DNA from 2 places in the Streptomyces sp. NPDC004610 genome. Region 1 is predicted to be linked to the other one. Evidence: riboswitches for the same ligand, from Rfam matches in the RefSeq annotation. Region 1 holds a riboswitch; the other holds the start of a gene.

Region 1 (7,169 bases):
CTGAGCCTGGATGAGGCGTTCGTGGATCTGGAGGCCGGGGGAGCGGCCTGGGACCCGGAGTCGGCGCGGCTGGCGGGGATCAAGCTGCGCGCGGACATACGGGCGGTCACCGGGCTGACGGGATCCGTGGGGCTGGCCGCGTCCAAGATGCTGGCCAAGATCGCCTCCGAGCAGGCCAAGCCGGACGGGCTGGTGCTGATCGAGCCGGGGACCGAGCGGGCGCTGCTCGCGCCGATGCCGGTGCGGACCCTGCCGGGGGTGGGGCCGGCCACCGGCGACCAGCTGCGGCGGGCCGGGATCACCACGGTCGAGGAACTGGCCGAGGCCGGTGAGGACGAACTCGTCCGGCTGCTGGGAAAGGCGCATGGGCATGCGCTGTACGCGATGGCGCTGGCGCACGACGACCGGCCCGTGGTCGCCGAGCGGGAGACGAAGTCGGTGTCGGTGGAGGACACCTACGACGTGGACATCCATGACCGGGTGCGGGTCGAGCTGGAGGTGCAGCGGCTCGCGGACCGGTGTGTGCGGCGGCTGCGCGGGGCGGGGCTGTCGGGGCGGACGATCGTGCTGAAGGTGCGGCGGTACGACTTCTCCACGCTGACCCGGTCCGAGACCCTGCGGGGGCCGACCGACGATCCCGCGGTGGTGCGGGAGGCGGCGGCCCGGCTGCTGGACTCCGTGGACACCACGGGCGGGGTGCGGCTGCTGGGGGTCGGGGTGAGCGGGCTCGCCGACTACACCCAGGAGGATCTCTTCGCCCAGGCCGCCGGGGAGTTGCGGGACGAGCATCCCGAGGAGCACCCCGAGGAGGGGGAGCGCGAGGACACGGAGGGGCACGGCGAGCGGCGCTGGCCCGCGGGGCACGACGTACGGCACGCCGAGTACGGGCACGGGTGGGTGCAGGGGAGCGGGCTCGGGCGGGTGACCGTGCGGTTCGAGACACCGCGGTCGGAGGGGGCGGGGAGGGTGCGGACGTTCCGTGTCGAGGATCCGGAGCTGGAGCCGGCGGAGCCGCTGCCGCTGACCGAGGTGGGGGGTGCGCTCGGGGAGGCGGAGGAGCGAAGACCTGGGGGTACGGGAACAGGGGGAGGGGGAGGCGTGGGTGGGGTGTCCGGCTCGCTCCGCGGGTGAGTTTTGGCGGTCGGCTTGCCTGGCCCGTATGGCGCTGAGCGGGGGGAGGGGATCGGGCCGGTTCGGGGCGGTGCGGGCGGGTGCCGGTGTTCGGTGTCCGGTGTTCGGGTCTGGTCCCGGAGGGTGGCGTGCGTCCGGGGGCGGTTGGTGGCGGGGGCGCGGCCCTTTCGGCGGGAGGCGAGGTATGCGGAGGGCGTGGACGGAATGGGGTGGGTCGGGTGCGGGTGGGAGTCGTACGGGGCGGGAGCTTCGGGGAGCAGGGTGCGCGGTGGGGGCTGGGTTTTCGTGGTTCTTGGGCTAGCTGTCGTCCTGGCCTGCCATTTTGCCGAAGTCGTGGTCCGGTGGGGGCGGGGCGGTGACGTCCAGGCCGTAGTGGTGGTAGAGCTGGAGCTCCTGTTCTGGGGAGAGATGGCGGCCGACACCGAAGTCGGGGGCGTCCTTGATCAGGGCGCGGTCGAAGGGGACGTGCAGGGTGCCCTCGATCAGTTCGCTGGGCTCCAGCGGGACGAAGGCGTCCCGGCTGAAGAGGCCCGTCCGTATGGCCGCCCACTCCGGGACGCCGGTCGCGTCGTCGAGATAGACCTCGTCGATCGTGCCGATCTTCGTGCCGTTGCGGTCGAACGCCTTGCGGCCGATCAGGTTGCGCGGATCGATATCGGTCTGCACGGTCCCTCCACATGGTCGCAACTCATCCGTAAGCACTACGAAAGAGCACATTGGGGCAGGCGGCCACTCGAAGGCCCGTTCGTGGACCGCGCTGGTAGGCTGACAGCGGCTGCTGACCCCGTGCGGGAGAGTCCTCCGGGAAGATCCGGAGGCGCCGAAGGAGCAAATCCTCCCCGGAATCTCTCAGGCCCCCGTACCGCACGGACGAGGTCACTCTGGAAAGCAGGGCGGCGCCGACGGCGTTCGCTCTCACCGACGGTGAAAGCCGGGCCGGCGCCCGGTGAAGCTCTCAGGTTGAGATGACAGAGGGGGAGGCCGTCGGGGTACCCGTGCCGGGGTGCCCCCCGAAGGTCGTGTCAGACCAGGAGGCCCTCCGCAATGACCGCCCACCGCATTCCGCTCTCCGAGCTTGAGCAGGGGATCCCCTTCGAGCAGCGGCACATCGGCCCCGACCAGGAGGCGCGGGCCAAGATGCTCGCCCAGGTCGGTTACGGCTCGCTGGACGAGCTGACCGCCGCCGCCGTCCCCGATGTGATCAAGAACGCCGAGGCGCTGGAACTGCCGGGGGCGCGTACCGAGGCCGAGGTGCTGGCCGAGCTGCGCGCGCTGGCCGACCGCAACCAGGTGCTCGGCTCGATGATCGGGCTCGGGTACTACGGGACGTTCACGCCGCCGGTGATCCTGCGCAATGTCATGGAGAATCCGGCCTGGTACACGGCCTACACGCCCTATCAGCCGGAGATCTCGCAGGGCCGGCTGGAGGCGCTGCTGAACTTCCAGACCATGGTCGCCGACCTCACCGGGCTGCCCACCTCCGGTGCCTCGCTGCTGGACGAGGGGACGGCCGCCGCCGAGGCGATGGCGCTGTCCCTGCGGATGGGGAAGAACAAGAAGGGGCTCTTCCTCGTCGACGCGGACGCGCTGCCGCAGACCATCGCGGTGATCCGGACGCGGGCGGAGCCGACCGGGGTCGAGGTCGTCGTCGCCGATCTGAGCGCCGGGATTCCGGAGGAGGTCGGCGGGCGGGAGATCAACGGGGTGCTCGTCCAGTACCCCGGCGCCTCCGGGGCCGTACGGGACATCAAGGTGGTCGTCGACCAGGCGCACGAGCGGGGTGCGCTGGTCACCGTGGCCGCCGATCTGCTGGCGCTGACGCTGCTGAGGTCGCCCGGGGAGCTGGGCGCGGACATCGCGGTCGGCACCACCCAGCGGTTCGGGGTGCCGATGGGCTTCGGCGGGCCGCACGCCGGTTACATGGCGGTGCGGGAGAGCTTCGCGCGCAGTCTGCCGGGGCGGCTCGTCGGTGTCTCGGTGGACGCCGACGGCAACCGGGCGTACCGGCTCGCGCTCCAGACGCGGGAGCAGCACATCCGGCGCGAGAAGGCGACCAGCAACATCTGCACCGCGCAGGTGCTGCTCGCCGTGATGGCCGGGATGTACGCCGTCCACCACGGGCCCGAGGGGCTGCGGACGATCGCCTGGCGGACCCACCGGTACGCCACCGTCCTGGCCGCCGGGCTGCGGGCCGGGGGCGTCGAGGTCGTGCACGGGTCCTACTTCGACACCCTGACCGTCCGCGCCGAGGGGCGGGCCGAGCGGATCGCCGCCGCCGCGCGGGACAACGGGGTCAATCTGCGGGTCGTGGACGCCGATCATCTCTCCCTCGCCTGCGACGAGACGACCACCAGGGCGCAGCTCAGCGCGGTGTGGCACGCGTTCGGGGTCGAGGCCGATGTCGAGGCGCTGGACGCCGGGACGGAGGAGGGGCTGACGGAGGGGGCGCTGCGCAGTGACGAGTTCCTCGCCCACCCCGTGTTCCACCAGCACCGATCCGAGACGGCGATGCTGCGCTATCTGCGCCGGCTGGCCGACCGCGACTACGCGCTCGACCGCGGGATGATCCCGCTCGGGTCCTGCACCATGAAGCTCAACGCCACGACCGAGATGGAGCCGGTGACCTGGCCCGAGTTCGGGCAGTTGCACCCGTTCGCGCCCGCCGCGCAGGCACAGGGCTATCTGACGCTGATCCGGGAGCTGGAGGAGCGGCTCGCCGAGGTCACCGGCTACGACAAGGTGTCCCTCCAGCCCAACGCCGGGTCGCAGGGGGAGCTGGCCGGGCTGCTCGCCGTGCGCGGGTACCACCGGGCCAACGGGGACGAGCAGCGGACGGTGTGTCTGATCCCGTCCTCGGCGCACGGCACCAACGCCGCGAGCGCGGTGATGGCCGGGATGAAGGTCGTCGTCGTCAAGACCGCCGAGGACGGCGAGATCGACGTCGCCGATCTGCGCGCCAAGATAGAGCAGCACCGCGACCGGCTCGCCGTGCTGATGATCACCTACCCCTCGACGCACGGGGTGTTCGAGGAGCATGTCGCCGATATCTGCGCCCAGGTGCACGAGGCGGGCGGGCAGGTGTATGTCGACGGGGCCAATCTGAACGCGCTGGTGGGGCTGGCCAAGCCGGGGCACTTCGGTGGCGATGTCTCGCATCTGAACCTGCACAAGACGTTCTGCATCCCGCACGGCGGCGGTGGTCCCGGTGTCGGCCCGGTGGCGGTGCGCTCGCATCTGGCGCCGCATCTGCCGAACCACCCGCTCCAGCCGGAGGCCGGTCCGGCGACCGGGGTCGGCCCGATCTCGGCCGCGCCCTGGGGGTCGGCGGGCATCCTGCCGATCTCCTGGGCGTATGTCCGGCTGATGGGTGGCGAGGGGCTGAAGCGGGCCACCCAGGTGGCCGTGCTGTCCGCGAACTACATCGCCAAGCGGCTGGAACCGCACTACCCCGTGCTCTACACCGGCCCCGGCGGGCTGGTCGCGCACGAGTGCATCATCGATCTGCGCCCGCTGACCAAGGCGACGGGTGTGAGCGTGGACGATGTGGCCAAGCGGCTCATCGACTACGGGTTCCACGCGCCGACCATGTCGTTCCCGGTCGCCGGGACGCTGATGATCGAGCCCACCGAGTCCGAGGACCTGGCGGAGATCGACCGGTTCTGCGAGGCGATGATCGCCATCCGCGCCGAGATCGACAAGGTCGGCGCGGGCGAGTGGCCCGCCGAGGACAACCCGCTGCGCAACGCGCCGCACACCGCCGCCGCGCTGGGCGGCGAGTGGGCGCACGCGTACCCGCGGGAGGACGCGGTGTTCCCGGCCGGGGTGTCGGCCGCCGACAAGTACTGGCCGCCGGTACGCCGGATCGACCAGGCGTTCGGTGACCGGAACCTGGTGTGCTCCTGCCCGCCGCTGGACGCGTACGAGGACTGAGGTGCGGGTGAGGGGCGGCTGCGGGGAGCCGCCGCTCGGGTAGGTGGGGTGTGGGGGAGGGTCCTGCGTCGGGTGGCGCGGGGCCCTTTCTCGTTCAGTCGTTCGGGGGAGAGAGGCGGGGTCAGCCCGCGTGGACCTTTGGGCGGCGGGTGCGGTCGGGTTCCGCTTCGCGGAGGACCTCTCGGGTGACGGGGGCCACCTCGCCCTGGCCGAAGAGGAAGAAGCGCAGGAAGTTGGCGAACGGGGTGCCCTCGGTCCACTCGAAGTAGATGTGCGGGATCCGGCCGGTGGTGTCCCGGATGTGTAGCAGCAGGGCGGCCAGCGCGTTGGGGACGGACGAGGACTCCAGGGTCAGTACGCGGTAGCGGTGGTGCAGGACCTCGCCGTGGACCGTCAGGACGGCCTCGAACTCGGAGGGGTCGGTGACCGTCACCTCCACGAAGACGAAGTCCTCCGGGCCCGTCACATCGTTGTCCTGGCGGATCTGCTCGATCTTGTCCCGGTACTCGGCGAGATCGCGCCGGTCGGGCTCGTTGGCGATCAGCCGGATCTTGCGGCTGGCCACATCCCGTACGAAGCGCGCCGCCATCGGATCGAGGGTCACGCCGGTCACCCGTAGCTCGAAGGCGCGGGTCAGCCGGGAGGCGAACGAGAGGATCATGATCCCGGCGATGAAGCAGGCGCCGATCTTCACACCGTCCGGGCGTTCGATGACGTTCAGCACGGTCGTGTAGAGGAAGACCGCCGCGATCACGGCGAAGCTCAGGAACCATCTGCGCTGGCCGGCCCGGTGGGCGGCGATGGTGACGGCGATGGCGGCCGAGCTGATCAGCACCAGGACACCGGTGGCGTAGGCGCCGCCCTGGGCGTCCACGCTGGCGTCGAAGAGCCAGGTCACCAGGAAGGCGATCAGGGTGAAGACGAGGACCATCGGGCGGACCGCGCCCGCCCAGTGCGGGGCCATGCCGTAGCGGGGGAGATAGCGGGGCATGAGGTTGAGCAGACCTGCCATGGCGGAGGCGCCGGCGAACCAGAGGATGGCGATGGTGGAGATGTCGTAGACCGTGCCGAAGGCGCTGCCCAGATACGCGTGGGCCAGATAGGCGAGGGCACGGCCGTTGGCCTGGCCGCCCGGCTCGAACTCCGGGGCGGGGATCAGGAGCGTGGTGATGAAACTGGTGGTGATCAGGAAGCAGCTCATGATCACGGCGGCGGTGGTGAGCAGCCTCTTGGTGTCGCGGATACGGCCCCGGGGGTTCTCCTCGGTCTCGCCGGGGTCGCCCCTGACATGCGGCATCACCGCGACGCCGGTCTCGAAGCCGGACAGGCCCAGGGCCAGTTTGGGGAAGACGATCAGGGCGACGCCGATCATCGCCAGGACATTGCCGTGCTCGGCGGTGAGGGCGGTCACCCAGTCGGTCACCACATGGCCCTCGGTCAGGACATGCCACAGACCGCTGACGACCACGACCGCGTTCAGGGTGAGATAGATACCGACCAGGGCGACGGCGACACCGATCGCCTGGAGGAAGCCCTTCAGGAACACCGCGCCGAGCAGGGCGATCAGGATCAGGGTGATCAGCAGCTGCTGGTGTTGCAGGGCGCTGTTCAGATGCGGGTTCTCGATGAGATGGGTGGCGGCGTCGGCGGCGGAGAGGGTGATGGTGATCAGGAAGTCCGTCGCGGCGAAGCCGAGCAGGGTGAGGACGAACAGCTTGCCCTTCCAGAAGGACAGCAGACGTTCCAGCATCGCGATCGAGCCCTGGCCGTGCGGGCTCTCCTCGGCGACCCGGCGGTAGACCGGCAGCGCGCCCGCGAGGGTGACCAGCACCAGCACGACGGTGGCGACCGGGGAGAGCAGGCCGGCGGCGAGGGCGGCGATGCCGGGCTGGTAGCCGAGGGTCGAGAAGTAGTCGACGCCGGTCAGGCACATGACGCGGTACCAGGGGCGGCCGTCCGTGGGCTGGGTCCCGCCTTTGCTCCGGTCCTGGTTCTGGTCTTGGTCCCGGTCTGGTTGGTCCGGTTGGCCGGTTCGCTCGCTCGTGCCGCCGTCGCCTGTGCCGTTGGGGCCGTGGTTCTTGCTGATGTCGGACAGGCCCTCCAGCAGC
Region 2 (7,169 bases), on a different contig from region 1:
GACGCAGACCTCCATCACGCCACCCCCACCACCCCGGACCCCGCCCCTACCCCGTGAACCCGATCCGGCGGAGCCGGTCCGCGGCGTCGCGGTCGAGGAGGACCGCCGAGCCGACGCCGCTCGGCAGGCGGCCCTTCTGGATCCTGCGGAGCAGCCGCGCCGCGACCCCCCGGTGGCGGCGGAAGGCGTAGCGGGAAACGCCCCGGCCGCGTTCGCGCTGGCCCTGGAGGGCCTGCTCGGGGGTGACGTCGAGGAGGAGGATGTGCAGTCGGCCGCCGCGCCGCCGGGCCTCGCGGGCCAGCCAGGCCCGTACCCATGCCTGGGTGCCGCAGTCGTGGACGACGACGCCCTCACCCGTGCGCAGGGCCCGGTACAGCCCGGTGTAGTGCGCTATCCGGACCAGGGGGCGGTAGGCGGTGTACGGGAGGAGGGCCGGGGTGCGCTGGTCCCAGCGGTCGCGGGTGTCCTGGGAGTCGATGCGGGCCGACTTCACCGTGCGCCGCATCAGGGTGGACTTGCCACTGCCGGGCAGGCCGGTGACCACCACCAGGTCGCGGGGGCCGAAGAGCAGGGCGTGCGGGCTGCGGCCGGCCCGCTCGCGCAGATCGCGGACCACCGGGGCGGGCAGCGAGGGACATGCCTCCCGGGCCGGGGCGGGAGGCTGCTCGGGCAGCGCGGCGCCGGTGGTGGTCACGTACGCCGTGGTCCTGTTCACCGTGATCGTCCTCCCCTGGGGCGGTTCACGAGGTTCCCTCCCCGTCGAGTGTAAAGAGAAGGTAATTCGCGGTGTCTCGTCATTCCGTTCGCATCGCGCAACAAGCCTGCTACAGAGAGCTTTCGATCTCCGTGCCCACTCTCCGTGCCCACTGAGCGTGCCCTGTCAAACCTCCCCTTTCGTCGCCGATGCCCGATGGCCTCCCCTGCCGTACCGGGCGGAGGCGTGCAATGATGGCGGCGCCTACGACAGGTCCTAACTGCATACCGGCCGCTTGAATCCGCGCGGGAGAGTCCCCGGTCTCCACCGGGGCGCCGAAGGAGCAAGTCCCTCCCTTGAATCTCTCAGGCCCCGTACCGCGCGGGCGAGGCACATCTGAAAAGCGGGCCGCTGCCGCAGTGGCTCCACCCAAGGTGCAAGCCGTGATCGTCGATGATCATGGCGAACCTCTCAGGTTCCGATGACAGATGGGGAGGACCCCCTCACCGTCCCCGCGACGGAGAGGGCCGCCCCGCCGTCACGCCGTGCCGTCATGCCTTGGGAGACCGACCGATGAGCAGTGCCGCACCCCGTCGTACCGCGCTCGATGCCCTGCATCGCTCGCTCGGGGCGACGATGACCGACTTCGCGGGCTGGGACATGCCCCTGCGCTACGGCTCCGAGCGGGACGAGCATCTCGCCGTCCGCTCCCGGGCCGGGCTCTTCGACCTCTCCCACATGGGCGAGATCACCGTCACCGGCCCGGGGGCCGCCGCGCTCCTGAACTTCGCCCTGGTCGGCAATATCGCCGCCGTGGGCACCGGCCGCGCCCGCTACACCATGATCTGCCGGGCCGACGGCGGCATCCTGGACGATCTGATCGTCTACCGGCTCGACGAGACCGAGTACCTGGTCGTCGCCAACGCCTCCAACGCCCAGATCGTGCTGGACGCCCTCACCGAGCGGGCGGCAGGCTTCGACGCCGAGGTCCGCGACGACCGGGACGCCTACGCGCTGCTCGCCGTCCAGGGCCCCGAGTCCCCCGGCATCCTGAAGTCCCTCACCGACGCCGACCTCGACGGCCTGAAGTACTACGCCGGGCTCCCCGGCACGGTCGCGGGCGTCCCCGCGCTGATCGCCCGTACCGGGTACACCGGCGAGGACGGCTTCGAGCTGTTCGTGCAGCCGGAGGACGCCGTCGTGCTGTGGGAGGCGCTGACCGAGGCCGGGGCCGCCGCCGGGCTCGTCCCCTGCGGGCTGTCCTGCCGGGACACCCTGCGCCTGGAGGCGGGCATGCCGCTGTACGGGCATGAGCTGACCGCGGACCTCACCCCCTTCGACGCCGGGCTCGGCCGGGTGGTGAAGTTCGAGAAGGAGGGCGACTTCGTCGGGCGGGCGGCGCTCGCCGACGCCGCGAAGCGGGCCGAGACCGACCCGCCCCGGGTGCTGGTCGGCCTGATCGCCGAGGGCCGCCGGGTGCCGCGCGCCGGGTACCCGGTGGTCGCCGACGGCCGGGTGATCGGCGAGGTCACCTCCGGCGCCCCCTCCCCCACCCTGGGCCGCCCGATCGCCATGGCGTACGTGGACGCGGCGCACGCCGCGCCCGGCACCGCCGGGGTCGGCGTCGACATCCGCGGCAGCCATGAGCCGTACGAGGTCGTGGCCCTGCCGTTCTACAAGCGCCGGAAGTAGCGCCCACGGCCCCTCCGGTGCCACCGGCACTCCCCCCTGCCCCTCATCAGCCACCCCGTACAGGAGAATTCAGGCCATGAGCAACCCCCAGGAACTGCGTTACAGCAAGGAACACGAGTGGCTGTCGGCCGCCGACGAGAACGGTGTGGCCACGGTCGGCATCACCGAGTTCGCCGCGAACGCGCTCGGTGATGTCGTCTACGCCCAGCTCCCGGAGGCCGGGACCGCGGTCAGCGCCGGGGAGACCTGCGGCGAGCTGGAGTCCACCAAGTCGGTCTCCGACCTCTACTCCCCGGTCACCGGTGAGGTCGTGGAGTTCAACCAGGACGTGGTGGACGACCCGGCGCTGGTGAACTCGGCGCCCTTCGAGGGCGGCTGGCTGTTCAAGGTGCGGATCGCCGACGAGCCGGCCGAGCTGCTCTCCGCCGACGAGTACGCCGCCTTCACGGCCAGCTGAGGGGACGGATCACCGATGACTGCCCAGGACCACTCCATGAACACCCCCCTGCACCAGCTCGACCCCGAGGTCGCCGCCGCGGTCGACGCCGAGCTGCGCCGCCAGCAGTCCACGCTGGAGATGATCGCCTCCGAGAACTTCGCGCCGGTCGCGGTGATGGAGGCGCAGGGCTCGGTGCTGACCAACAAGTACGCCGAGGGCTACCCCGGCCGCCGCTACTACGGCGGCTGCGAGTACGTCGATGTCACCGAGCAGCTCGCCATCGACCGGGTGAAGGAGCTGTTCGGCGCCGAGTACGCCAATGTCCAGCCGCACTCCGGCGCCTCCGCCAACCAGGCCGCGCTGTTCGCCCTCGCCCAGCCCGGGGACACCATCCTGGGCCTGGACCTGGCGCACGGCGGCCACCTCACCCACGGCATGCGGCTCAACTTCTCCGGCAAGCAGTTCGACGTCGTCGCCTACCATGTGGACGCCGCCGGGCTGGTCGACCTGGCCGAGGTGGAGCGGCTCGCCAAGGAGCACCGCCCGAAGGTGATCATCGCGGGCTGGTCGGCGTACCCGCGCGAGCTGGACTTCGCCGCGTTCCGGCGGATCGCCGACGAGGTCGGGGCGTACCTCTGGGTCGACATGGCGCACTTCGCGGGGCTGGTCGCGGCCGGGCTGCACGACAACCCGGTGCCGTACGCGGACGTCGTCACCTCCACCACCCACAAGACGCTGGGCGGGCCGCGCGGCGGGATCATCCTGGCCCGCTCCAAGGAGTTCGCGAAGAAGCTGAACTCGGCGGTCTTCCCCGGCTTCCAGGGCGGCCCGCTGGAGCATGTGATCGCGGCCAAGGCGGTCTCCTTCAAGGTCGCCGCGGGCGAGGAGTTCAAGGAGCGCCAGCGGCGTACGGTGGAGGGGGCGCGGCTGCTCGCCGAGCGGCTGACCGCCGAGGACGCCCGCGCGGCCGGGGTGGCCGTGGCGACCGGCGGCACGGATGTGCATCTCGTCCTGGTGGATCTGCGCGCCTCCGAGCTGGACGGACAGCAGGCCGAGGACCGGCTGCACGAGGTCGGGATCACGGTCAACCGCAACGCCGTCCCCAACGACCCGCGCCCGCCGATGGTGACCTCCGGGCTGCGCATCGGCACCCCGGCGCTGGCCACCCGGGGCTTCACGGCGGAGGACTTCGCCGAGGTCGCGGATGTGATCGCCGAGGCGCTCAAGCCGTCCTACGACGCGGCGGCGCTCAGGGCCCGGGTCACCGTCCTGGCCGAGAAGCACCCGCTGTACCCCACTCTCACCAAGTAGTTCCCCGGTGGGGGCACCCGAGGATGTGTGCCCCCACCCGCTCTGGAGGTTGTTCCCGTGGCCATCTCGGTCTTCGACCTGTTCTCGGTCGGCATCGGCCCGTCCAGCTCGCACACGGTCGGCCCGATGCGGGCGGCGGGCCTGTTCGCCCGCCGGCTGCGCAACGAGGATCTGCTGCCCGCCGTCGCCTCGCTCCGCTGCGAGCTGTACGGCTCCCTGGGCGCGACCGGCCACGGCCACGGCACCCCGAAGGCGGTCCTGCTCGGCCTGGAGGGCGACTCACCGCGCTCGGTGGATGTGGAGAAGGCCGACGACCGGGTCGAGGAGATCAAGGCCACCGGGCGGCTGAGCCTGCTCGGCGAGCGGGAGATCCCGTTCGCCTTCGACACCGACCTGAAGCTCCACCGCCGCAAGGCCCTCCCCTACCACGCCAACGGCATGACCCTGTGGGCGTACGGGCCGGACGGCACCGAACTCCTCTCCAAGACGTACTACTCGGTCGGCGGCGGGTTCGTCGTCGACGAGGACGCGGTGGGCGCGGACCGGATCAAGCTGGACGACACGGTCCTGAGGCACCCCTTCCGCACCGGCGACGAGCTGCTGCGACTGACCCGGGAGACCGGGCTGTCGATCTCCGCGCTGATGCTGGAGAACGAGCGGGCCTGGCGCAGCGAGACGGAGATCCGCGAGGGCCTGCTGGACATCTGGGGGGTGATGCGCGCCTGTGTCACCCGGGGCATGTCCCGGGAGGGCATCCTGCCGGGCGGTCTGAAGGTCCGCCGCCGCGCCGCGACCACCGCCCGCAAGCTCCGCTCCGAGGGCGACCCCCAGGCCCTCGCCATGGAGTGGATCACGCTCTACGCGATGGCCGTGAACGAGGAGAACGCGGCCGGCGGCCGGGTGGTGACCGCCCCGACGAACGGGGCCGCGGGCATCATCCCGGCGGTCCTGCACTACTACCTCAACTTCGTGCCGGGCGCCGACGAGGACGGCGTGGTCCGCTTCCTGCTCGCCGCGGGCGCGATCGGCATGCTCTTCAAGGAGAACGCCTCCATCTCCGGCGCCGAGGTCGGCTGCCAGGGCGAGGTCGGCTCGGCCTGCTCGATGGCGGCGGGCGCGCTCGCCGAGGTGCTGGGCGGCTCCCCGGAGCAGGTGGAGAACGCGGCGGAGATCGGGATGGAGCACAATCTCGGCCTGACCTGCGACCCGGTCGGCGGCCTCGTCCAGATCCCGTGCATCGAGCGCAACGGCATGGCCGCGGTGAAGGCGGTCACGGCCGCCCGGATGGCGATGCGCGGCGACGGCAGCCACAAGGTGTCCCTGGACAAGGTCATCAAGACGATGAAGGACACCGGGGCGGACATGTCGGTGAAGTACAAGGAGACGGCGCGCGGTGGGCTCGCGGTGAACATCATCGAGTGCTGACGAGCGCCCCGCGTCAGCGCCGCCGTTCATGGGCATGGGCCCTACGGCAACATCCGTACACCAACTCCCCTCCCTCTCCCCCCACGCACTCTCCTGGGAGTCCCCTTGCTCAACGGCATCGACGTCAGTTCCCACCAGTCGTCGACCTACGACACCGACGGGCTGTCCTTCGTCTTCATCAAGGCGACGGAGGGCCGCAGCTTCACCAATCCGAAGCTCATCGACCAGACCAAGCGCGGCCGGGACGCCGGGCTGGTCGTCGGCTTCTATCACTTCCTGTGGCCGGGCAACCTCACCGCCCAGGCCGAGTACTTCGTCACCCAGGCCCCCGACAAGCCCGGTGACCTTCTCGCCGTCGACTGGGAGACCACCGGCGCGGGCACCTACGCCTCGAACGCGGAGAAGGACAGCTTCATCAAGAAGGTGAAGGAACTCCGCCCGGACAACCGGGTGGTCCTGTACTGCAACCGCAACTTCTGGCTGAACGTCGACTCGACCTCGTACGCGGGCGACGGTCTCTGGATCGCCGACTATGTCACCGCGGGCGAGCCCCGGATCACGGCGAAGTGGCGCTTCCATCAGTACACGGACACCCCGCTGGACAAGAACGTCGGGGACTTCGCGTCCAAGGCCGCCCTCAAGGAGTGGGCGGGCGGCGCCTGAAAAGGGGGGAGGGGGAGAGGCTCGCCGGGCCTCTCCCCCTCCCCCCTCGGCTCACTTGTTCAGGTGCGCCCAGAACTCGTCGAACGACAGCAGCTTGTCGCCGTTGAGGTCGCGGCTCGCGATGATCGCCTCGGCCACCGTCTCGGTGACATTCCAGTCGCCCCCCTGCGCGAGAGCGGTCTTGAACTCCGCCGCGGTGATCTGTCCGTCACCGTCGGTGTCGATCCGCTCGAACTCCTTGCGCGCCGCCTCGATGTCCGCCACCGGTCCGCCCCTTCATCGTGTCTGTGCTGGTGTACGAGGGTCAGATTATCGGGCCGCCCGATGGCGCACGGCGGCGACCACCCACGCGAACTCCTCCCGGTGGGCGGCGGCCGGTCCCCTGCCCTTCACCCGGGACACCAGTTCCCGGTAGCGGGCCACCCGGTCGTCGGTCATCGCCTCCAGCCGTTCCTGTACGGCGGTCCAGTCCACACCGTCCGCGCCTTCATGGGGCACCAGGTCCCGCAGGAGTCGGCCGGCCTCCGGTGACTGCGGTGCGATGCCCCGGGCCACGCCCTGCGCGCCGAGCTGCACCAGGCGCCGCGCGAACCACATCGACGCCCCGTCGGGGCTCTCCCGGCCCTCCGCGTTGTACCGGGCGGCCTGCCGCATCCGGGCCCGGAACTCGGGTTCCTGGAGCAGTTCGGCCAGCTCCACCCAGGCGTCCACCTGCTCCGGGGTCGGTTCGTCGGGCAGATCGACGGCCATGTCGCGCATCCGCTCCCGGATCACCGGGTCGGCGGTGTCCAGGCCGTGGAACATCTCCTCCACGAACTCCTCCAGGATCCGGCCCCGCTCGGCGGCCGACAGCCGTGCCAGTCTGTTCACCAAGGTCATCTCCTCCGTACCCGATCCGCGTCTGGCCACGGTCGACAGCACGGCCCGGGTGAGCTTCAGCGTCCG

The links. A riboswitch is a leader RNA that binds a small molecule or an ion and turns the genes downstream of it on or off. The one in region 1 is predicted to bind glycine.
Region 2: another riboswitch for glycine. It lies ahead of gcvT (glycine cleavage system aminomethyltransferase GcvT); the one in region 1 lies ahead of gcvP (aminomethyl-transferring glycine dehydrogenase).

The regions. Positions count from the first base shown of each region.
Region 1 is NZ_JBEXLA010000025.1:129,827-136,995, reverse strand. It holds gene ABZX40_RS26400 (DNA polymerase IV) at 1-1,131, shown strand, start outside; gene ABZX40_RS26395 (PRC-barrel domain-containing protein) at 1,429-1,797, opposite strand; glycine riboswitch at 1,911-2,006, shown strand; gene gcvP (aminomethyl-transferring glycine dehydrogenase) at 2,176-5,061, shown strand; gene ABZX40_RS26385 (amino acid transporter) at 5,183-7,169, opposite strand, start outside.
Region 2 is NZ_JBEXLA010000027.1:102,924-110,092, forward strand. It holds gene ABZX40_RS27505 (AAA family ATPase) at 47-715, opposite strand; glycine riboswitch at 991-1,084, shown strand; gene gcvT (glycine cleavage system aminomethyltransferase GcvT) at 1,268-2,386, shown strand; gene gcvH (glycine cleavage system protein GcvH) at 2,463-2,843, shown strand; gene glyA (serine hydroxymethyltransferase) at 2,859-4,136, shown strand; gene ABZX40_RS27525 (L-serine ammonia-lyase) at 4,194-5,561, shown strand; gene ABZX40_RS27530 (glycoside hydrolase family 25 protein) at 5,667-6,224, shown strand; gene ABZX40_RS27535 (EF-hand domain-containing protein) at 6,276-6,488, opposite strand; gene ABZX40_RS27540 (MerR family transcriptional regulator) at 6,534-7,169, opposite strand, start outside.